DNA from 2 places in the Arenibacter lacus genome. Region 1 is predicted to be linked to the other one. Evidence: riboswitches for the same ligand, from Rfam matches in the RefSeq annotation. Region 1 holds a riboswitch; the other holds the start of a gene.
What was found. Region 1 has a riboswitch for S-adenosylmethionine ahead of F1E73_RS12075 (O-acetylhomoserine aminocarboxypropyltransferase/cysteine synthase family protein). Riboswitches for the same ligand answer to the same signal wherever they lie in the genome.
Positions count from the first base shown of each region.

Region 1 (11,362 bases):
CTGTGCCGCCACTTCCCTAAAAATGTAGATTGCCTCATTTTCCAAGTCGTTGTTTCTAAGAGCGCCTAGCACCTCAGAGTGCTCTACGCTTAATACTGTGTCTATTTCCGATTCTATTGTGCTCAAAATACTATTGTTTGTTTGATATTTTACCCTAAAAACAAAGGATTCATCAATCGTTAATAATTTGTTTTTTATGTATGCAATCCGCATTCCCTATGCTCCAAAACCTTAGTAGGATCGAAGTATTTATGCTCATTGGGAAGATTCTTGGATTGCAAATAAGTATCTAGCTGACTATCGCTATAGTGATAGAAGGGACTTACTTTTAAGACCCCGTCCTTGCTTAGACTAAGAATATCCAAAGAATCTCTATGCGCGGTCTGCCCTTTTCTTAGGTTAGTAAACCATACATCGGCCTTATGCTCTTTCATAGCTCTTTTAAAAGGCTCTAGCTTTACTTGCTCTGTAAAAAGCGCATGCCTAGGATCATCTATACCCGGAATCCCCATTACGGCATCTCTATGCGCCGATGTTTGCCGAGGAACATATAATTTAATATTCAAATCCAATCGCTCTATCAATTCCTCCGCATGCTTATAGGTTTGTGGCGTGTTATAACCTGTATCGCACCAGATAACCGGGATACTAGCGTCTACCTCCGTAATTGCATTGAGAATAGCCACCTCATAAGGTCTAAAATTGGTGGTTACCACAGGCCTTTCTGCATATTGTATAGCCCATGAAATAATCTCAGCCGGCGGTATTCCTTTAAATTGCTGATTTAAATTGTATAGTTGCTCCTCTGTAAATGCCATACCCTCTAGTTTTTAATCCTTATTTTTTTCACTCTGTTACTTTCCCCATTGAATCCTATCCCAAATTCTTTCGTGAAAAAAGTACAATATCATCTTCGTAAACAATTCTACTACCCCAATGGAAAATGCAACTGTAAGCGTGCCAGTTACAACCCATGATATCAATACCGTATCCAAGGTCCCTATAAACCTCCAGCTGATGGATTTCACAACGCTTCGCTTTGGGTTTTCCGATTTCCTATCTTCCTTATAACTTGGGGAATCGGACTTATTATTGGTTACTAGTTGATCAACAATCATGTGAAAATTCAATTACTTCTTATTATCCTATCGACTTAATAGAGTAAGCAAAAGTAAAATTATTTTGCAAATGCACATACTAATTACAAAAAAAGATTTCTAATTACCCTATAGTTTTAGTGGATTAATAAAAATAAGCTAGGCAAATTGTGGATTTGACACCTTTAGAAAGGGATTAAATCAATTGAAGCACAACAAATTAACGTATAGGGGATTTATTATTACGGCACAAGATCGGCCAAGGTATTATTCTTATATACTTCCAGGGCACTATCCCTCACCTGTAGCATTAGCATATGCACGGAACAACTTGCCTCATCTGGGCAGTCGGCACATTTCTCATAAAAATTAAGGCTAACACAAGGCACCATGGCAATAGGCCCCTCCAATACCCGCATTACAAGGGTCATAGGAATATCCTTGGGATCTTTAATGAGATAATATCCGCCACCCTTTCCCTTTTTAGAACCAAGCACACCAGACTTCCTTAAGGTGAGCAGAATACTCTCCAGAAATTTACGCGAAATATTCTCTTGTTTCGCAATCTCTGATATTTGTACTGGCTGTCTCCCCTCCTGAGCCGCTAGAAAGGTCAAGGCCTTTAGACCGTATTTAGTTTTTTTGGATAGCATGCAGCGAAGATACACAAAATTAAAAATTGAGGAAACCACCTATTTTTAAGACTGCAACTGCCAAATACGCTAACACCTCTGTCTTAGGCAAGTTATGGTTTTTTGTTATCCACTCCCAGAACTCCCACAAAATAAGGAACCACCTAACCGCTATCCTAGACCTTGCATGGGAGCGACAAACAACCAAATACTTAGGTTATCACCCTACTGCATTCCCCAATTTTTAGGGAACCAATTAGCTTTCTAAGGCCTGCGCTATATCGGCAATAATATCATCTATATGCTCCAAACCAACCGAAACCCTCACCATTCCGTCTGTAATCCCAGTAGCCAATCTACCTTCCGTAGACAGTTTACTGTGGGTGGTAGAGGCAGGGTGAGTAACAATACTTCTGGCATCCCCTAAATTAGCAGAAAGGGAAAGCACTTTAATAGCGTCAAAAAACTTACGTCCGGCTTCTACCCCACCATCCACCTCAAAGGCAACCACACACCCTCCGGCCTTCATTTGCTTTTTGGCAATTTCGTATTGGGGGTGCGATTTTAAAAAGGGATACTTCACCCAATTCACTTTGGGATGTTCTTCCAGAAACTGGGCAAGCTTTAAGGCATTCTCGCAATGCTTGTCTACTCTTATGGAGAGGGTTTCCAAACTTTTGGAGAGCACCCAGGCATTAAAGGGGGATAATGCCGGACCCGTTATTCTGGAAAAACGATAGATGATATCAATTAGATCTGCCCTACCTACGGTAATACCGGCCAAGACCCTACCCTGGCCATCCATTAATTTGGTACCAGAATGAATTACCAAGTCGGCCCCAAACTTTATTGGCTGCTGTAAATACGGAGAAGCGAAGCAGTTATCGATAATAAAAATTAGGTTGTGCTTTTTAGCAATTTGCCCCAACACTTCCAAATCTAACACATCTACACCCGGATTAGTAGGTGTTTCGGCATATAGGATTTTTGTATTCGGGGTTATTAGCTCCTCAATTTTGTCTAATTCATCAATTTGGAAATAGCTATGATCTATATTCCATTTGGGAAAAAACTGATCAAAAAGGCTATGGGTAGATCCAAAAATACTTCTCGATGAAATAATGTGGTCCCCACTATTCAATAGGGCCGCGAAGGTTGAGAATACGGCCGACATCCCAGAGGCAAATGCAAAGCCACTATCTGCCCCTTCCATTTTACAAACTTTATTGATAAATTCGGTGGAATTGGGATTTCCATACCTAGAATATATATCCCGATCTTTTTCCTCTGCAAAAGAAGCCCTCATGTCTTCTGCATCCTCAAATACAAAACTGGAAGTTAGGTAAAGGGGCGTGGAATGCTCCAAAAACTGACTCCTTTCCGTTTGGGTCCTTATTGCCTCCGTTTCAAATTTATGTCGCTTCTCCATAACTGTTTTTTTATTCTATCTTTTTTCCTGCTCTAACCATTTCGCGCCACTTACTTCCAGCTGTTATGCTCAATCTCCCTAATACCGGTGGCTGAGCGAAGTCGAAGCCACAAAACAATTCGCTATCAACTTTATTCGATTTCGACTACGTCCACCATTGGTCGACAGGCTCAATCTCCCTAATACCGGTGGCTGAGCGGAGTCGAAGCAACGAGCATCTCGCACTCATCTATACCCGATTTCGACTACGCCCACCTTCTGTCGGCAAGCTCAATCTCCCTAATACCGGTGGCTGAGCGGAGTCGAAGCAACGAGCATCTCGCACTCATCTATACCCGATTTCGACTACGCCCACCTTCTGTCGGCAAGCTCAATCTCCTACCTCAATTAATCAGGCAAATATATTTATGTTTTATCAACAACTACGTCAATATAGTGGATATAGTGAGATTCATTTTTACATTCTGCTAATCCACTTAGTTTGGCAAATTCCCCATTCATTAACGCTTCCTTCTTTTCTCGACTCCAACCTTGAATTTGTTTTTCCCTACTGAAGGCTTTCCCAATACTTTTATACTCTTCTACATATAGTAAATGAACTGGTAATCGCTTTTTCGTATGATTAGCTCCCCTACCGTTGTTGTGCTCCTTCAACCGTTGCTCCACATCAATAGTACTACCTGTATAATAACTACCATCTGAACACTCCAATATATACAGGAATCCTTTCATTCTAACCTATTATACCTTAAGCTTGTGCAACTATAATATCCACATCAACTACTCAATGGAAGAGATCACATGACGGTGGCTGAGCGGAGTCGAAGCCACAAACAATACGCTCTCAACTATACTCGATTTCGACTACGTCCACCTTTGGTCGACAGGCTCAATCTCCTACAATCTCCATTTCGGAGTTTACCTGCCCAAGGCAGGCAGAATCGAAGCCACAAAATATAGGTTTACCCCCTATCTGCAATACGCAATATATCTCCAAATACACCTCTAGCGGTAACGGCCGCCCCTGCGCCCGCTCCTTGTATTACCAAGGGATGTTCACCATAAGATTCGGTGTAAATTTCAATAATGGAATCGGATCCCTTAATTTGCCCTAGGGCACTTCCCTTGGGGACAGAGATTAATTTCACCTCCAAATTTCCTTTTTCTTTTTGCAGGTCTCCAGACAAATCACCTACGTATCGCAATACGTGATCTGGTTTTTGAGCTGCTTTAATTTCGCTAAACTTATCGTCCAACACCGCCAGCTGTTCCATGAACTGCTCTACCCCTCCTTCTTGCAAAGCTTCGGGAATTAGGTTTTCTATAGCTATATCGGAAAATTCATTACTTAAGTCTAACTCCCTAGCCAATATCAATAGTTTTCTACCTACATCATTACCAGAAAGGTCTTCCCGCGGATCAGGTTCCGTAAATCCTTGCTCCATAGCTTCCTTAAGAATGGCAGAAAACTTTGCATCTTTCTCGGAGAATGTATTAAAAATATAACTCAAGGATCCTGAGAAAACTCCTTTAATTCTGGTAATATTCTCCCCGGAAAGGTGTAGTAGCTTAATGGTGTCTATCAATGGCAACCCTGCGCCCACATTGGTTTCGTACAGATACTGCTTTTGGTTTTCCTCTAGCCGTTCCCTGAGCAGCTGATAATAATCAAACCCAAGGGTATTGGCAATTTTGTTTGAAGAAACCAAATCGAACCCATTTGCAACAAAATCCAAGTAGGAAGCCACAAACCCCTCATTAGCCGTATTATCCACTGCAATAAGGTTCTCTAAATGGTGATCCTTGGCATAGCTAATCACATCTTTTAACTCATAAGGCACTGCTTTGGTTTCCAAAGCGGATTTCCATTTTTTAGAAATACCGTTCTTATTCAGCAATACTTTTTTGGAATTGGCCACCGCAAAAATATTGAGATGAATACCTTTCCTCTTTTCAATGGATTTATTAGATTTTAATATCTGATCTATCAGCGTGCCCCCTACGTTTCCATGTCCAAAAATAGCGATGTTCACCTTTTTACTGAATCCGAAAATCTGTCCGTGCATTACGTTCAACGCCTTGTGCAAATCTGTTTTCTTTACTACCAAGCTCACATTCTTTCCGGAGATAGTATTGTTAAACAACAGAGGCACAATCTGATTCTTGATAAGACTATTATACGGCTTGTGGAAGGTACTTAGGTCTTGCCCCACAATGGAAATAACAGAAACCTGATCTACCACGGTGATATTATTAATATCCTGCGATTTAAAATCGGTTTGGAACTCTTCTTCCAAGGACGATTTTGCCAGTGCTGCATTTTTAGCATCCACTACCAATCCGATACCTCTTTCCGAGGATCCCTGAGAAATAATACTAACACTGATGTTATTGTTCCCCAAGGTCTTAAAAATACGAGCATCTACCCCTACTTTACCCAATAGACCACGCCCTTCCAAATTAATCAAGGCCATGTTTTCTATAACGGATAAGGACTTAATCCCTTCTTTACTAGTTTCGGCACTAATTAAAGTTCCCTCATTATCGTCATTGAAGGTATTCAGAATTCGCAATGGAATATTCTTCTCTATCAATGGGATGATGGTCTTGGCATGTAAAATGGTGGTACCAAAATTGGCCAGCTCATTTGCTTCACCGTAGGACAATTGCTCAATGCGTTTAGCTTCGTGAACAAAATCTGGGTTAGCAGTAAATATCCCATCCACATGGGTATAGTTCTGCAATTCCTCCGCATTTAGATAGTTGGCCAACAAAGCAGCGGAATAGTTACTTCCGTTCCTTCCTAAGGTGGTAGTTTCATTGAGTTCATTAGAAGCAATAAAACCAGTGGCAACACTAACGGTATCTACATCCTGTTTGGCAAATTCGCGTATAACATTTTCTTTGGACAGGGAATCGAGTACTTTGGCATCGCCAAAATTACTATCTGTTTTAATCAACTTACGGGTATCCACAAACCGCGCTTTAATCCCTTTCTCCAACAATATCTGGGTCAACAATTTTGCCGATAAGACCTCCCCATAGGCCAAAACCTGATCCTTTATTTTAAGGCTATAATCCCCTAAGAGGGCTACTCCTTCAAACAACTTTACCAAGCCCTTTAGCTCCTCGGAAGTATCTATGTTTTTAAACTGATGCTTTTGATATTTTTCAAACTCTTTAAAATCCTTGCTGTAGTCTATTCCCCTGGATGCCTTATCCAAGATAGCTTCCAACTCATCGGTAGCCTTATTCCTAGCCGAGACTACCACTGCAATGCGCTCTTCTGCGGCCACTTTACCAGCAATAATCCGCACCACGGAATCTATTCCCTCGCCATTAGCCAGGGACTTACCCCCAAACTTTAGGACTTTAATTTTCTTAGATCCTCCGTTTTTATCAAAAATCCCCTTTAACAGACCTTCCATTTGATCAAATTCGATCAAAAAGGCATCGTGGCCATGCAGGGATTGGATTTCCCCATAGGTAACATTGCTATTGGCCTGCGCCAATTTCTTAAAAGTGTCCTTGTTCTCTTTAGCGGTAAAAAACAGGTCAGAATCTACCCCTATAATATGAATATTGGTGTCACTATTTTGTAGTGCTATAAACGCTTCCTCTCCATCCCTGGTAATATCAATGGTCTTTAGCAGCTGGTTCATCAATTTATAGGCCGATAGCTGAAATCGCTCCTGAAGCTTATTTCCATGATGGGTTAACCAACTCTCTACATTAAAAACCTTTAGCTCCTCATTGGTACTCCTTTTAAATCGCTCCTTAAAGGATTCAGGAGTCCTGTAACACAGCATGGCGTGCATACGGGCATCATGTACCGGCTGCTTGGAATTCACCAAGAACTGCTCCTGAATCTGACAATTGGCAATCAGCCAATCCGTAGATTTCCAATCGGAGGCAACCGGGATTAGGTGTTCTGTTAGATTTGGATTTAGGGCTGCCATTTCCCAAGCGATTCCCCCTCCCAACGATCCGCCAATCAGAGCGTAAAGTTTATTGATTTTTAGGATTTCCAAGCCCTGAAGAAATATTCTAGCTATATCCCGAGCTACAAAAGCCTTATAGTTATCTATAACAAATCCGTCGTACCCATTCCCAGGAATATTAAAGCAGAGGATGGTGTATTTTTTAGTATTGATACACTTATCGTCCCCAATAAGGGTATTCCACCACCCCTGTTCCCCAGCCACATTGGAATTACCGGTTAAGGCATGGTTCACCAATATAATAGGGGCCGTATGCAACGGGAGCCCAAAAATTTCATAAGACAAATTAATATCCAATTTATAGCCGCTATCGGTGACATAATCTTGGATTGAAAGTTGATGTAGCATAAATAAAGCTTGAAAAAATTCTTTGAATAAAGCAAGAATGGGATTTTGATAATTAGGGGAACGCTTTGCCCACTAAGGGTGTTTTATTGCGTTCCCCAAGTTCCCTTTTCTATATTAATTATTGCGAAAGGTTATTTGATATTGCACCTAAAGTGATTACTGGATGGCAGAAAATGCTTGCTCCAAATCTGCTTTAATATCTTCAATATCTTCCAAACCTACACATATACGCACCAAATCCTTGGTTACCCCAGTGGTCTGTTGCGCTTCGTCATCCAATTGTTGGTGAGTAGTACTGGCCGGGTGGATTATTAGGGATTTGGTATCTCCAATATTGGCCAAGAGAGAAAATAGTTTTGTTGCGTCCACTACGTTCTTAGCCGCCTCATAGCCTCCTTTTACCCCAAAGGTTACAATACCACTTTGCCCTTTAGGCAGGTATTTTTGGGCCAACTTATGATAAGGACTACTAGCTAAGCCAGGATAATTAACCCATGCAACTTCTTCCCTATCCTGAAGCCATTTTGCCACTTCTAGGGCATTTTCACTATGCTTCTTCATCCTGATTTCCAAGGTTTCTAAACCTTGTATAATCTGAAAGGCATTAAACGGACTTAAAGATGCCCCAAGATCCCTTAGCCCCTCAATTCTTACCTTAGCAATAAATGCAGCGTTCCCCAATGCCTCGTGGTATACCAATCCGTGATATCCAGGAGAAGGTTCTGTAAATTCTGGGAATTTTCCACTACTCCAATCAAATTTACCTGCATCTATAATGACTCCTCCCATAGAGGTACCATTTCCGTTAATGTATTTGGTAAGGGAGTGGATTACTATATCGGCACCGTGCTCTATAGGTTTTATCAAAGCACTGGTAGCTACTGTATTATCCACTATAAAAGGAATTTTTGCGTTTTTAGCTACGCCGGATATCGCTTGCAAATCCAACACATCCAATTTAGGATTCCCCAAAGACTCCACAAATATGGCTTTGGTATTCTCTTGGATAGCTTTGGTAAAGTTCTCTTGATCTCCCGGATCTACAAAGGTGGTAGTAATACCAAATCTCGGTAAGGTTACCGCCAAAAGGTTGTAGGTACCACCGTATAGACTACTAGAAGCCACTATATGATCGCCAGTTTTCAATAGCACCAAAAGGGCAGTAGAAACGGCAGCGGTTCCAGAAGCGGTCACCACACTGGCGATACCCCCCTCCAAAGCAGCTAAACGCTTTTCCAAAATATCGTTGGTAGGATTGTTTAATCTAGTATATATATACCCTGGTTCGGAAAGATTAAATCTACTAGCGGCATGGTCGGTATCATCAAACACATAGGCCGTATTCTGGTATATTGGTACCGCTCTGGTTCCTTCGGTTAACTTTGTATCGTGACCAGCGTGTAACGCATTAGTTGCAAATTTTTGAGTACTCATGATTTTTTTTGTTTTTTATTAAATTATTAAACTATCAAATAAAAATCCAAAGCTAATAAGGCGGACAGCGCCCTATCTGAAAATCAAAAAGTTAAAAAGAAAGTCAATTACCGGAGTAACCGTTTGTGTTATCTGCCTTGCATACATAACAGCCACTAAGGCTCATGTTTTACATCGGTAGAATGTAGCACCTTCATTGATACAGGAATCAAAGGGTTGCTAAGGTTTCAAAGGGTCTATTCCCTCCACCTTTCTTGATAACAATTCAATAAGTGTTTGAACTTTAGAAATGCAAATATAGGCAAGGAAAAACTCATTTCCCCACTAATTTCAAAAAATTATAAATTAAACGCTTCCTTAACTTCGTCTACAGCGTCCAATTTTTCCCACGTAAACAATTCCACTTCCTTTTCAATCCTTCCATTATAGGGTGATTCATAGACTTTGGTCACTATTTGGGGTTCTTTTCCCATATGGCCATAGGCTGCGGTTTCCAAATATATCGGGTTTCTCAACTTTAGTCGCTCTTCTATGGCAAAGGGACGCATATCAAACAGCTGCGCTACTTTTTCAGCAATCTGTCCATCGGTTAAATCTACATTTGCGGTACCATACGTATCCACCAATATGGAAGTAGGCTCTACTACCCCAATGGCATAACTCACCTGCAACAATAGCTCATCGGCCACCCCGGCAGCTACCAAATTCTTGGCCGCATGCCTAGCTGCATACGCTGCACTACGGTCTACCTTACTAGGATCCTTTCCGCTAAACGCACCCCCACCATGGGCTCCTTTGCCCCCGTAGGTATCCACAATAATCTTTCGTCCCGTAAGTCCGGTATCCCCATGGGGTCCCCCAATAACAAATTTCCCTGTAGGATTTATGTGGTATTTAATATGTTCATCAAAAAGGCTTCTTATGGTTTCGGGAAGCTGTTCCTTAACCTTAGGAATTAAGATAGAAATAATATCCTCTTTAATTTTAGCCAATACTACGGCATCATCCTCATCAAACTCATCGTGCTGGGTAGAAACCACTATTGTATCTATTCGTTGAGGAAGATTGTCATCCGAATATTCAATGGTTACCTGCGCCTTAGCATCGGGACGCAAATAATCTATCTGGGAACCCTCTCTTCTTATCTCTGCCAATACCTGTAAAATCTTATGAGAGATATCCAAGGCCAAAGGCATATAGTTTTCGGTTTCTTTAGTGGCATATCCAAACATCATCCCTTGGTCACCCGCCCCCTGCTCTTCTTTGGTGCCCCTGTCTACTCCCTGATTGATATCTTTAGACTGCTCATGAATCAAGGAAATTACTCCACAAGAATCACCGCTAAACTTGTATTCGCCATTGGTGTACCCAATTTTATTGATTACATCCCTAGCAATTTGCTGAACATCCAAATAGGTGCGACTCTTAACTTCCCCGGCCAATACTACCTGACCAGTTGTTACTAAGGTCTCACAAGCCACCTTGCTTTCAGGATCGAAGGCTAAAAAGTTATCTAAAAGCGCATCACTAATCTGGTCTGCAATTTTATCGGGATGCCCCTCACTAACGGATTCTGAAGTAAATAAATATGCCATTTTCGTTTTTTATAACTAAATAAGGGCAAGGATTTGTTGAAGTCTAGAGAAGAGTAACTGTAAGTGTTATAAATACCACGAACAACATAGCCTGCTTTAGCATTTTATTAGACCAAAAAATAAGCTTGGTCTTTAGAGGTTGCAATCAGTCAAATCCTTCCTCCTAAATTTTACAGGCACAAAAGTACAAGAAATACTGACGAATCAAAATAGGTTTAACAACAATTTTTAAAAGGGAGCGCAAAAGCACCCAAGACCTTAGACAGTGAAGGACCACCCTTTACATTCCTTTTTTAAATTTATAGGCCTTTAAAAAAAAGAAAGCCTACTCCCATACTATAAATCGATATTTTAAGTTAAGAATAGCACTGAGGTCTTTGGTCCGAATTAAAATCATGGAAATAGCGACCTAGGATTTTAGCAGCGCTATTAACCGGATAATAATCCAAAGATTTTAGCATCCACGGTATATCTTGTATATTGTGCCGTTTATTTGCATATACCCCAGAAAAACACTAATCTTAATATAAAAACTACCTATGCATATTGCTGTTGCCGGAAATATTGGAGCTGGAAAAACGACCTTAACTAGGCTGCTATCCAAACACTATAAGTGGGAAGCCCAATTTGAAGATGTTGTAGACAACCCCTATTTGGACGATTTTTACAATCAGATGGAACGCTGGAGCTTTAACCTCCAGATATATTTCCTTAACAATAGATACCGCCAAATTTTGGACATCCGAAAAAGCGGAAAGGAAACCATTCAAGATAGAACCATTTATGAGGATGCTCATATCTTTGCCCCCAACCTACATGCCATGGG
Region 1 is NZ_VVIN01000041.1:9,296-20,657, forward strand. It holds gene cysD (sulfate adenylyltransferase subunit CysD) at 1-72, opposite strand, end outside; gene F1E73_RS12045 (phosphoadenosine phosphosulfate reductase domain-containing protein) at 195-818, opposite strand; gene F1E73_RS12050 (DUF2061 domain-containing protein) at 855-1,118, opposite strand; gene F1E73_RS12055 (RrF2 family transcriptional regulator) at 1,340-1,750, opposite strand; gene F1E73_RS12060 (trans-sulfuration enzyme family protein) at 1,986-3,158, opposite strand; gene F1E73_RS12065 (GIY-YIG nuclease family protein) at 3,564-3,890, opposite strand; gene thrA (bifunctional aspartate kinase/homoserine dehydrogenase I) at 4,121-7,507, opposite strand; gene F1E73_RS12075 (O-acetylhomoserine aminocarboxypropyltransferase/cysteine synthase family protein) at 7,664-8,941, opposite strand; SAM riboswitch class I at 9,110-9,205, opposite strand; gene metK (methionine adenosyltransferase) at 9,280-10,536, opposite strand; gene F1E73_RS12085 (deoxynucleoside kinase) at 11,076-11,362, shown strand, end outside.

Region 2 (11,362 bases), on a different contig from region 1:
AAGATCTCTTCATCACGATGACCAACATTTGCAGTGAGCCAATTATCTATTCTATCCTTCACAGAAACGTACTGACTTTTAGAAGTAAGTATTAAATCTGCGAATTCGTTGACCGTTTTTGAGTTAGTTTTAATTGTTATCATTTCGCTTTCTTAATTCATCTTTCAGCTCTTGTACCTGGTTTTCCAAGGCGGTTATCTTATCTTTATTAAGAACGTTATTTCTTAATATTTCCAATTGCTGCTTAATAATTGGCTCGCCAACATTATTAATGATAAAATCAACCTCTTTTAAAACCTCAGGATCTAAGATAGATGCATTACCATTTAAGACTTCAATTACCCACTCAATTTTTTTCTTTGCAAACTCACCAATGGTACCATTGTCCATAAAAAAAGAATCGGAGAGTAACGAGTAAATATTGGCGCCAAAGGTTTGGCTTCGATCAATATTGGACTTAATGGCATTTCCTTTATTATTTCTATCTAAAAATATTACATTCTCTTTCGGAATATCAGAAAGGACAAATGGGCTATGAGTTATAAAGATCAACTGGATATCTTTATTTTTGAAAAGCTTTGACAAAAAATCTATGGCGTTTTTAAAAAAAGTACGTTGCCATTCTGGATGAAGAGAAACCTCACCTTCATCAATCAAAATAATGGCTCGCTCTCCATCCACCCCATATTCATCGCTTTCACTTTTCATTATCTCTTTACTCGCCCAATGAAAACGAGAGTAAAAATTAAGTTGTTTCTGTTGCCCTGAACTAAACTTATTATCATGTTGATAATGGAAAGGAAGGTTATTGCTCAATAGTTCACTCGTTTTCTGAACTACCGTATTAAATAGCTTTTTGTTTTGTTTGGTTGAAGTATTATAACTGGTATGTCTGAACAAGTCAAAATAGCTAGTTTCACGTTCATTCCAAGACTCACTACTATCTTTTACTGCCTGTATTTTTTCTTGCCAATCGCATAATTCAACAAATTCATTCAGATTTTTTTTAAGATCGATAAGCTTTGCCGCTAGGTTTTTATCTATTAATTCCCAGTCTTCAGTTTTAATAAAATTTCTGTAAAAATTATGTGGAAATATATTGTCACTTACCTTTAGAAATATGCTGAAAAAATTCACCCAGAATAATCCTAGAAAATATTCTTTTTTGACATCTGCGGGTATTAGATATTTCCTTGGATCTGCTTCATTGTCAACTTTGTATTGGCTCAATAAATACCACGCAATATATTCTTCTTTAATTGTCTTTAGATCCTTATAGTGTTCAGACTGTTTCTGTTTTGTTTCATTCCCTTCCAATTCGTCTTTCGAATAATAGGGGGTTGCAGTTAAACCATTCTCCGAAACCACATCAATTGAAATAACTAACTCTGTTGGTATAGGATTAATAAATTGAGATATTTCAGAGTAATTTAGGATACAGTCGGCCTCACGTAATTTTTCATTTCTTTCGTGCGATCTTAGTAAATCGGCTTTTTTCCAATCCTTTAATTTAGAGTGAAAAACATCATTCCATGCCAAATAACTAGTGGAAATGTTTCTAATATTATCTCTGCCACTACCCATAGGTAATATTCTAAAATCAAAAACTGGATTATAGTAGATATATTTATTTTTCTCCATTTCATGCCATCTTAAATCTTTCTGATTTTTATCTAAAGGCACGTGCTCATATCTAGAAATCTTATAACCTTTATCTATAATTTCTGATTCATTATTTAGCTGCACATCTTCTTGAATAAAAATATAATTTCCAAGAACTAATATACCTTCACTTGTTATCCACCTAGACAACCCTCCGTTTCCAACATGCGATAAGCTATAATGTATTAATTCGGTAAGATTTGTTTTACCTGAACCATTTTTCCCTACAATGGTAGTAACCCCAATTATATTTGAACCAAAAAAGTCCTTTGGACAGCTTTTATCGAGAGTATTAATCGTTAATACACCATTTTCATAAGAGAAGGTTTGATCTTCTGAATGAATAAAGTTGAAATCAATATTCTTTAGGTTTTTATACTCTTTTATCCATACGTATTTAAGCTCCATAATAATGACTTCAATTGTACTCTTTAATCCTTTTCAATTTGGTATAAGCATTAGCTCAACATAAATTTAACCTTGAAAACTAAATGACCATCTAAATAAAAGATCTTCATCCAGCTCTTGAAAGTTTAGATTTTAACGAAAATTCTAATTACCGGTATCTGGAAAAATGATATAATTACCATTGGGGAAAGGGTCTCTTTATCTATTATTTGCAAGCCTTAAAAATAAAAGCCTGATTTACAACACTTGTGGGTTAATTTCAATTTTAAATCGCACCTATCTCTCTTCTTAACCTCTAAAAATAGAACTTTTATTACTTGAAAAAAAATCTATTAATTATTCTTTGAAAATTGTAAAATTTATTATTCAAAATTACTCCTAACCGGAAGAATTATATGGTATTTTGAAAGTGAATTATAGAAAAATTAAGATACCACACGTAATAAAATATCACTTCATATATTAACTAAAACAAGTTAAGTCACTAACTAATAGCATTGTAAGTAATAATGAACTGCACTAATTAATTTGACTGTTTACATTCCCTAATAATAAAATCCTCATATTTTCAGAAATAGAATTTAAAAAATAACGGGGGCATGTCCCCCCGTTATTTTCCTATTTACATATTTCATGAGATAGTCCCGTAATTTTTTTTAAGATGTTTTAAAATTGAAATTAACAAAGGTATATTTTTCGCCTTTTTTAAATGTCATTTGCGAACCCTCCTTTAAAAGAGCGGTATTCTCAGAAACTTGGTTTTTAATTTCTTCTTCACTTAACTCCGCAACATCTTCATTGAAGAAGATAAGGCTTTCTGCATTTATCCCATCCCAATACCATTTCTGATAAACTGCATCATATTTATCAACACTAACCTCAAAACTTACGAGAATTTTTGTGCCTGACTCTTCTGGGATGTCCTTAAATTTTTCTTTCATAATAATTATAGTTAATGGTTATTTATTTTAATTCTTCTTTATATAGATTTTTCCTATTGATTTATTCTAAGACAATGTTGTACTATTACCAATACAAATATGGGATTCTAGCATTTTATACAAAGCTGAGTTTCTGCTCTAGCGTGTTATATAAACCTTAATACAATGATGGAAACTAATAACAAGACACCTATTCCAATGATTAGTTGTTTTGTTTTTTTTAATTCAATTTTGACATCCTCAAATTCCTTTATGTTATCTTTTATCAACACCTCCACAACATTGGATATCTTTTTCATCTCTTCATTAAATGAATGAAAATTCTTGTCTATTGCTGCTGTGGTATCCCTTTTAATACTTTCTTGAAAGGCGATTACTGTTTTTTTAGAAGATGCCAATTGGTTTTCAAAATCCTTCACTTGCTTGGCAAGGGTCTCTTGAAGCTCACATAACTGATTATGATTGTCCTTATTATTCTTTTTTAGGGTATTATGATGCTGTGCAATCTCTTCATCAAAACTCTTTTTAATCGATATCATTGTTGCATCGAATTTAGAAATAACCTGATCCAATGCTTCTTCCTTCTTAGAATAATCTTTTGAAAGATTTTCTTTAAACGCATTCAATGATTTTGAAAGTTCTGCGGTTGCCTCAATAGTTTTTTTGGCATTTTTTGTATTGCTATCCGTTAAATCATTAATAGACTTAATCTGCTCTAACTGTGAAATCAAAGATTCAAATTCTTTTTGTAAGGCTATAGATTGTTCCATTATGCTTTAAGTTTTTTTAGAAGTCGGTTTAATTGGAAATTGGTTCTATTAGTTATTATTTCTAAGGATAATTCTTCTAACATGGGTCTAACAGATGAATTAAAATCCAATACTTTGGTATTAAATATTTCAATCAATTCAAGGACGCTTTCCCATGAATCGATCCTTAGCATAAGTTTAAAACCATTTTGATATAATTCTTTTGCTTGTATTACCAAAGGTTTCTCTTGAGCACTATGCAGAGTATCCTCTTCTTTTAGCTCTAAAGCAAACAAACTAAATGCGGTAAGTAAATCTATACTGGCATTCTCTTTCATATTTATTCGTAAATTGTCGCATGCTCCTCGCAGGTGTTTTGCATTATCTATTTGACCTCCTAATCCATCTGGCGGATTGTCTATAAAACCGATATATTTTTTCACAATAGCGCAATTTGCTTTTCGGCCATTGTCTGTATCAGCTGGCAAATAATCTGCTCTTGCATATTTAGAGGTAAAATATCGAATCATTCGGTCACGGAATTCGCGTTCGCCCACTTCTAAATATACTTCGCACAATTGTTGCATGTAATTAATTGAACGTTCCCGTTTCTTAGCAACTTCGCTTTCAATAAATTTAATCAGCGTGTACATAATTCCGGTAAGGATGTTGTCCCTACCTTTACGCTTGGCTTTAGCTAACCACCTTTTTGTAGTTTCAATACCTAAATACCTTCTTAGGTACGATTCAAAATTAGACATATATTCTTCTTCCGTTTTTGCTTTAAAACGGACTTCAATTGCTCGATCGCTATAATCTATAACATAATCGTCTATTATACCTAAAAGATTCAGTCTATAAATTGCCCTTTGGGTATCTGCCACATTTCTTATCCTATGGTAGTTGCTTTTGATGTATAAAATAGTGTCAGGATTTAAAACCAATTTATCTGGGCCTTGAAGGTTTTCTTGTTGCTTAGCGCTTTTATATTTAGTATATAAGTTTTCCACAAACTCCTCTGAATCAGATGTAAAGCTATAGGCAGCCGTAACAATTTTATCTTTGAACATTTTATATCCTTGACTCTGGATAACTTCTGAAATCTTTGAAACAACATCATTATTAAAACCAATTAATAAAGTGTGCTTATCTGATTTATTCTTTTCTATCAAGGTTTTAATACCATCCGCTTTCTTTGTATTAAACCACTTTAAATATTGTCCATCGGGACATAATTCTTTGAGCGTTTTTCTAGAAAAAGCTAAAATCTCTTTTGCCTTCCTTTCTTCAAAGTTTCGAGTGGCATTATCATAGCTTCTAAGATTTCGTTCTAAGTCCAGAAGTCCTATTGTAATTCTTTCGTTTTCATCCTTACTCCACTTGCCGTTTATATAAACGTATCTATCGTTGTATAAAGCAACCGACCTTACTTCATCATATTTGTCTTTGATTTTTGATCCAAGGAATTTTACAAAAAATTCGTCTTCATATTGAACTTCTTCAAGTAGTTCATCAATTATTTCTTTTTCCCGTTTCTCTCCCCTAAAACCATTCCTGAAGAATTCTATGTTCATTTCAGCATCTGTTGGATGGTAAAGAATGGTGCATAAAGAGGGCTGCCTATCTCGGCCTGCTCTCCCGGCTTCTTGATAAAAACTTTCTACCGAATTTGGAAAGCTATAGTGTACAGTAAATCTAATATTTGGTTTATCTATACCCATTCCAAAAGCCTTTGTAGCCAACATGAGGTTAGACTTATTTCTTAAGAAGTCATTCTGATTTTCTAAAGATTCATCGGCTGCCTTTTCCACTTTTTTATTGCTGATACTTTCATCATTACCACTTCCAAAAAAAGTAGAAATATTTAAAAATGGTAAACTGTCCAAACCTTTAAATTCGTTTCTATTTCCATTTTTAAGATGAAGCACGCCGCTTGCTAATTTGTCGGATTTAGAAGGACAAAATATCACTCCTGCATTTTTATACCTCCCATTTACATCTCCATAAAAATCACCATTTGTACCTATTAAGCCATATTGAGCTTCCAATTGGCTTATAGCATTGGGCATGTCTTCTAAAAATTGATGTAAAACAGGGTATTTCACATGAGCTAGTTGCCTTTCTCTCTCATGAAATATTAAGTTCCTCTCCACTTTTAAATCTATAGGTAAAATTTTAAAAGTCAACTCTTTACGATCTATAGCTTCTGCAGGTAGCGTTACAATGGCATCATCATTAAGTCTTAATTCCCTTTGCACATCTGCCAACACATCAAAGGAAGCGGTTGCAGTTAATCCAAAAAAGGAAAGATCTTGATTTTTGGTTGGGCAATGTCTTTTTAAGTTTTCTGCTAAATTTAGATAAACATGTCTAAAGTCGTGCCCCCATTCAGATACGCAGTGCGCCTCATCTATAACCGCATAGCTAAAGTATACCCCAGTATTTTTGCTGGCAGCAAGGGTAGTTCTAAAATTCTGCATCTGAAAACGTTCTGGGGAAACAAACACCACTAACATTTTGCCTTTTTGCAGATTGCGCAATTTATTTTCCCTAGAATTTTTATCGTCAAAAGAGTTAATAAAGTTAACATTGGTAATTCCGTTTGCCATTAGCTTATCATACTGGTCTTTCATTAGTGAATTAATGGGATCCACTACAACTGTAACTCCAGGATGAAGAAGCGCACAAATTTGAAATGTCAACGATTTACCACCTCCCGTAGGCAAAAGCCCTATAACGTCTTTACCCGGTAATGCCCTATTGATAATGGCTTCTTGCCCGGGCCTAAATGCAGATATTCTAAATATGTTTTGTAATATAAAGAGTAATGCTTCTTTTTGCATTGGGGAATGATAATCAAACCTTTGGGTTTGCACCATTCCTTTGGCACCTTCAATTTCTTCTTCAACTAAGGTGCCTAAAGAGGTATATTTTATACGTCTATCAAATAAAAAAGTAAAAGGCAATTGATTATTTTCTTCATAATGATTACTTATAAAGATATTATCCCCGTCCTCATTTATACAGTTAATGGTAACTACATTATTCAAAGAATTTTCTCCAATAAGTGTAATAGGAGTTTCTTTATCATTAATTAAACTGTTAAGCGCAAAAAAAAGTTGATTTAAATCTTCATGTAGAAGGTCTGTTTCTTCTTTGGATATTCCTTTAATTAGGAATTGGGTAGGCTTTGGGTTTGCCAAAAGACAAAATAGCATGGTTTTTTGTAGCTGAGCAAATAGCGCACTCTTTTTGTAATATTGATATAAATTGGTATAAAAACTGCCAAATCTAACCGTATCTTCTTCAGATAAAACCGATAAGGTCTCTAAGAATTGATTGAGTGTTATTGGATCTAAATCTTCAATGGTGATTGGGCCTGCACTAACCAGAGGATTAGCCATATTAAATTTAGAAAACTCCTCTCCAAAATAGCGCGCCAATAAATAAGAGCTTACGCGTAAAGATGCTCTAGTATGATCTCCTCTATTAAGTAAATTCCATGCCACCTTGTACAACGGCGGTACGCTGTCCCTATCTATATAATTTGGACCGTTATGAACTGTAAAACCACTTAGTTTACGGGATAACTCCTTTAGAACTTTTGGCTCTACAAGCCCTGTAATAAACTGATTAACTTCTTCGGTGTAATATAATGCTCTTAAACTAAACATTGGTCATTGGTTATTTTGGCCTGATTGCCCTAATGCTCATTATTTAAATCATTAAATTTATTTTTCTTTTTCTTATTTTAAAAGGAAACTATACTTTGATGAAACATTTGTTAAATATTTCATCAAAGTATTTCAAAGACTCTAAGGTTTTCCCATGAACTACTTATAGCCTTTAAAAGTACTGTTATTTAGGAATGGAGTTTACTCCACAACTAGCTAGATGGTTTATTCTATTATTCATAAGTGAATTTCTGCCCATCTAGCGCACTTTCTCCGTCAAAGCTATATGCCACAAGATATCCATCCTTTGCTACACTATAATCTAGACAGCAAATATTATCTTTAAAGAGTGACGGCTGACCTTCTGTTAACCAATAGTGCCCAAAGAAAACAGGTTTGTCCCCTTTTTCATAATAATCTGTATCCTTTAAATCGTTTACATCAATCGGTATATTTGGTAGCCCTTCATAAGCATGGACGCTAATTTCCTCATAAGTCATTTGCGATGGATCTTCCCACCACCTAATCCTCGTCTCCCTTCGCTCGTTACCATCCTTATCTTTAAAGAAAAGTTTTCCGGGTAATGGAATTTCCTTTCCTTTTAAGGTGTTTTCAATAGCATTGTATAATTCTGTGCCTTTCTTTACAGATTCACGGAGTAAATCATCGTTTAGTTTATTGTTATTTAAATGTTGCTTTAGGTAGGCTATGCTTTTATAATCCCAACAGGCGTGTACTGCTCTAAAGGTATCGGTTTCGTAGAATAGCGGTAGCGTTTTAAACCACTCCAAGTACATTTTAAATTCTTCCTCCCTATTTTTAAACTGGTCTATTGTTGCTTGGAGCTGACCTTTATTTTTTTCCGAATGTTCCCTTAAATATTTACCATCAGAATCTTGCGCATAAAAACACAGCGCATTGTATTCGTGGTTCCCTATTAACGCAATGGCGCTCCCATGGTCTACCATTTGCTTTACAATTTCTAAGGTTCCCCTGATTTTTGGCCCTCTATCAATATAGTCCCCAACAAATAAAACTTTCCTGTTAGGGTGGGCATAATGGTTGTCTTTTTTAGCATAACCTAGCTTTTCGAGCAACTCTTCAAGTTCGTCGGCGTATCCGTGTATATCGCCAATTAAATCTATCATTAATTGTTTATTTTATTTATAAAAATTCTACAGGTTGTTATTATAATATTATCCCCTAATGTTAGTTAAGTCCTCTAAATCTCTATAAAAATAAGGCTGTTGAAAAATTGAACACCAATCTCGCTTAATAGCAATACCTTCCTATTCTATAATTTCTATGAACACTAATTTTAAAATCTTAGAGGATGTTCTTTACACCTAATTCAGTAAACATTACCTTACAAACTTAAAAGAATATTCCATATTTTTTCTTTATATTTGAAATATTATTACGAATCACGCTAAGTGATAGCAACCTGCCCAAACAGGCGAAGGTGTTAAAACAATGAGCCTAACCAAAAGGAAAAATATGTTTATAACCCATTTTTTTAACAGAAACTAGCGTTGCGTGCTTTTGATAACACAAAAGGACAAGGAAACTGGTGTTCAAAATTAAAATGATTGTATAAAGGAACAGCGCATTAAAGGGTGAGCAGCACTGTTAGAGTAGCTAAGCCAATACCGGTGGATTTGGTATCTAAGAACCTATTATTTAAACTAAAACAAACTATGACAACACTTACCATTGGAAAAATCTTACACCACTACCAAGAACACTTAACAGACTATGAAATTGAAAAAGTAAGGGAAATACAAAGAAAACCAACCCCCTTTGCTACCCAGGTCAAAAATTTACGGTTGGCCCTATTTGGGGAAGAATATGATTTTATGGGAGATTCCGGGGCAGATTCTAAAGACAGGTCAAAAGGAATAAGCCCCATGTCCCAGGAATACACAGACCGCGTTAATAAAAAAAGGGAAACTTTTGGGGTGAGTCCGCTAGGAGAGGCCGGATATGCACAGGACAACTCTTCCCTTCTGTTTTGTGAAGAGGTGGTACGGCACACCAAAAACTACAAGGAGCTTTTAGAGCTTAAGAGAAGAAACGCCAAACAGATTGTGTTTGTAGATATGGATAATGTTTTGGTGAATTTTCAGTCCGGAATCGATCGTATTTCAGAGGAAGACAAAGCAACATATGAAGGAAATTTGGACGATGTACCTGGTATTTTCGCTTTAATGGATCCCTATGAAGGTGCCATTGAAGGTTTTAAGTGGCTAAGCAAGAATTTTGACACCTATATTCTATCCACCGCTCCTTGGGACAACCCTTCTGCCTGGACGGACAAATTGCTCTGGGTGAAACAACATTTGTCTAAAGCTGCCTACAAAAGATTAATCCTATCGCACAACAAACATTTAGCAAAAGGCGATTTCCTTATTGATGACCGTACGGCAAACGGCGCCGGAAAGTTTGCTGGCAAGCATATTCACTTTGGGGCAGAAGGGAAAGGGTTTGAGGATTGGAAAGCGGTAATCGCTTACATGAAGAATTTGGCTTAAAATTATAGGAGAAATTAAAATCGAACTAAAAAAATGTTTTACTCTAAACCGAACTGATGTGGCCTTAAAACTCCATAGGATTGAAAATCTATTGGTAAAAAAGAAAAGCAATTCTACCCTAGTTAAAATAATGGTGGAATATGCCACCTTAAAACAACAATTGGAGAACGCTCCTAGTCAGTCTTGGTATTTTAAACAGGCAGTAGCTTCAAATACGCAGCGGTTGGAAACCTTAACGGAAGATTTTGAAGTTATAAGAGAGCTATTTAACAACGTACCCATAGATTTATTTATCCATAAAATCAATGAAAACAATTCGATCAGAGCACGTTATAAAGGAAAAGGCATGAATGCGGTACTCTATATGGTCTGTACTGCATTAGGTAAGGAGAATGAATTCTTGTCGGAACTGGTTCGGTTGAAGAGTAAAACAAAAACCTTAATGCCATTGGTCTATTATTTGCAGCAGCCAGAAGAGTTTTTAAAATTTATCGACTAAATTATTGTTCAACAAACAAACCTAATATAAAATGGCGATTCAATATCACGACCAAAACGCAACCATAAACCCAAGGTATTATGACTTTTAAAGCACTTATACTAAACACTGCCTGGCCAAGTATTTCATCCAAATTTTCAGAAATCTATCCAGAGGGAAAGAAAAATATGAAGGGCTATGAACTAGTATTTGAAAAATTAAAAACATTGGAGCCAGTAAAGACGGATACGTGGTTAGTTATAGAATCGGTAACCCATGGTTATAACAACTATGTTGATGTTGCTGGACTATGTAAGTATCCTAAAACAGAAGAAGAAAAATACGCACAGGGAATAGAATTCACCCCTTGGGCTGAATGGTTGGGAATGGAAATCAGTAAAGAAGGTTTAGCAGCTTATTCGACCCAGGAAATAATTGTCCATTGTTTGTATGAAATGACCTATGTAGGCTTTTCCGAAGAGGACATTCAAAAAGCACTTAACAGGCCCAAAAAAAATAGAGAAGACCGAAAGCCTATGACAGAGGAAGAACAAGATAAGATTAGGACTTCTATTGAAGATTTTTTAAATGAAGGGGAAGAAGAAGATTAACAACAACATAACTTAAACTAATAAAAATGTAATATGTGGAAAACAACAACAAAACTATCACTTTAGGTGGTGTCCCCAACCCTTTGAACAATACAGTAGTGATTGTAGTGGGTGGTGTGGCTGCGGATAAACCAAGTATTCTAGGTGACTCATTGGACTTAAATGGGATAACTATCAGTTCAGATAAGGCGTATGCTTTAGCTATGCAATCAAACAAAGCAAGAGCCGAATTGATGGACCGATGGGGTCTGGAAATCAATAAAGTAGATATGTCCAATCCCGAGGAAGTGGATGATATGTATTATAAA
Region 2 is NZ_VVIN01000047.1:781-12,142, reverse strand. It holds gene F1E73_RS12810 (HNH endonuclease family protein) at 1-62, opposite strand, end outside; gene F1E73_RS12805 (AAA family ATPase) at 130-2,070, opposite strand; gene F1E73_RS12800 (hypothetical protein) at 2,727-3,011, opposite strand; gene F1E73_RS12795 (hypothetical protein) at 3,158-3,781, opposite strand; gene F1E73_RS12790 (DEAD/DEAH box helicase) at 3,781-7,434, opposite strand; gene F1E73_RS12785 (metallophosphoesterase) at 7,668-8,582, opposite strand; SAM-I-IV-variant riboswitch at 8,844-8,941, shown strand; gene F1E73_RS17905 (5' nucleotidase, NT5C type) at 9,132-9,965, shown strand; gene F1E73_RS12775 (hypothetical protein) at 10,024-10,464, shown strand; gene F1E73_RS12770 (DUF6557 family protein) at 10,545-11,054, shown strand; gene F1E73_RS12765 (hypothetical protein) at 11,090-11,362, shown strand, end outside.
Region 2: linked by a shared signal. The riboswitch ahead of F1E73_RS17905 (5' nucleotidase, NT5C type) and the one ahead of F1E73_RS12075 (O-acetylhomoserine aminocarboxypropyltransferase/cysteine synthase family protein) in region 1 are both predicted to bind S-adenosylmethionine.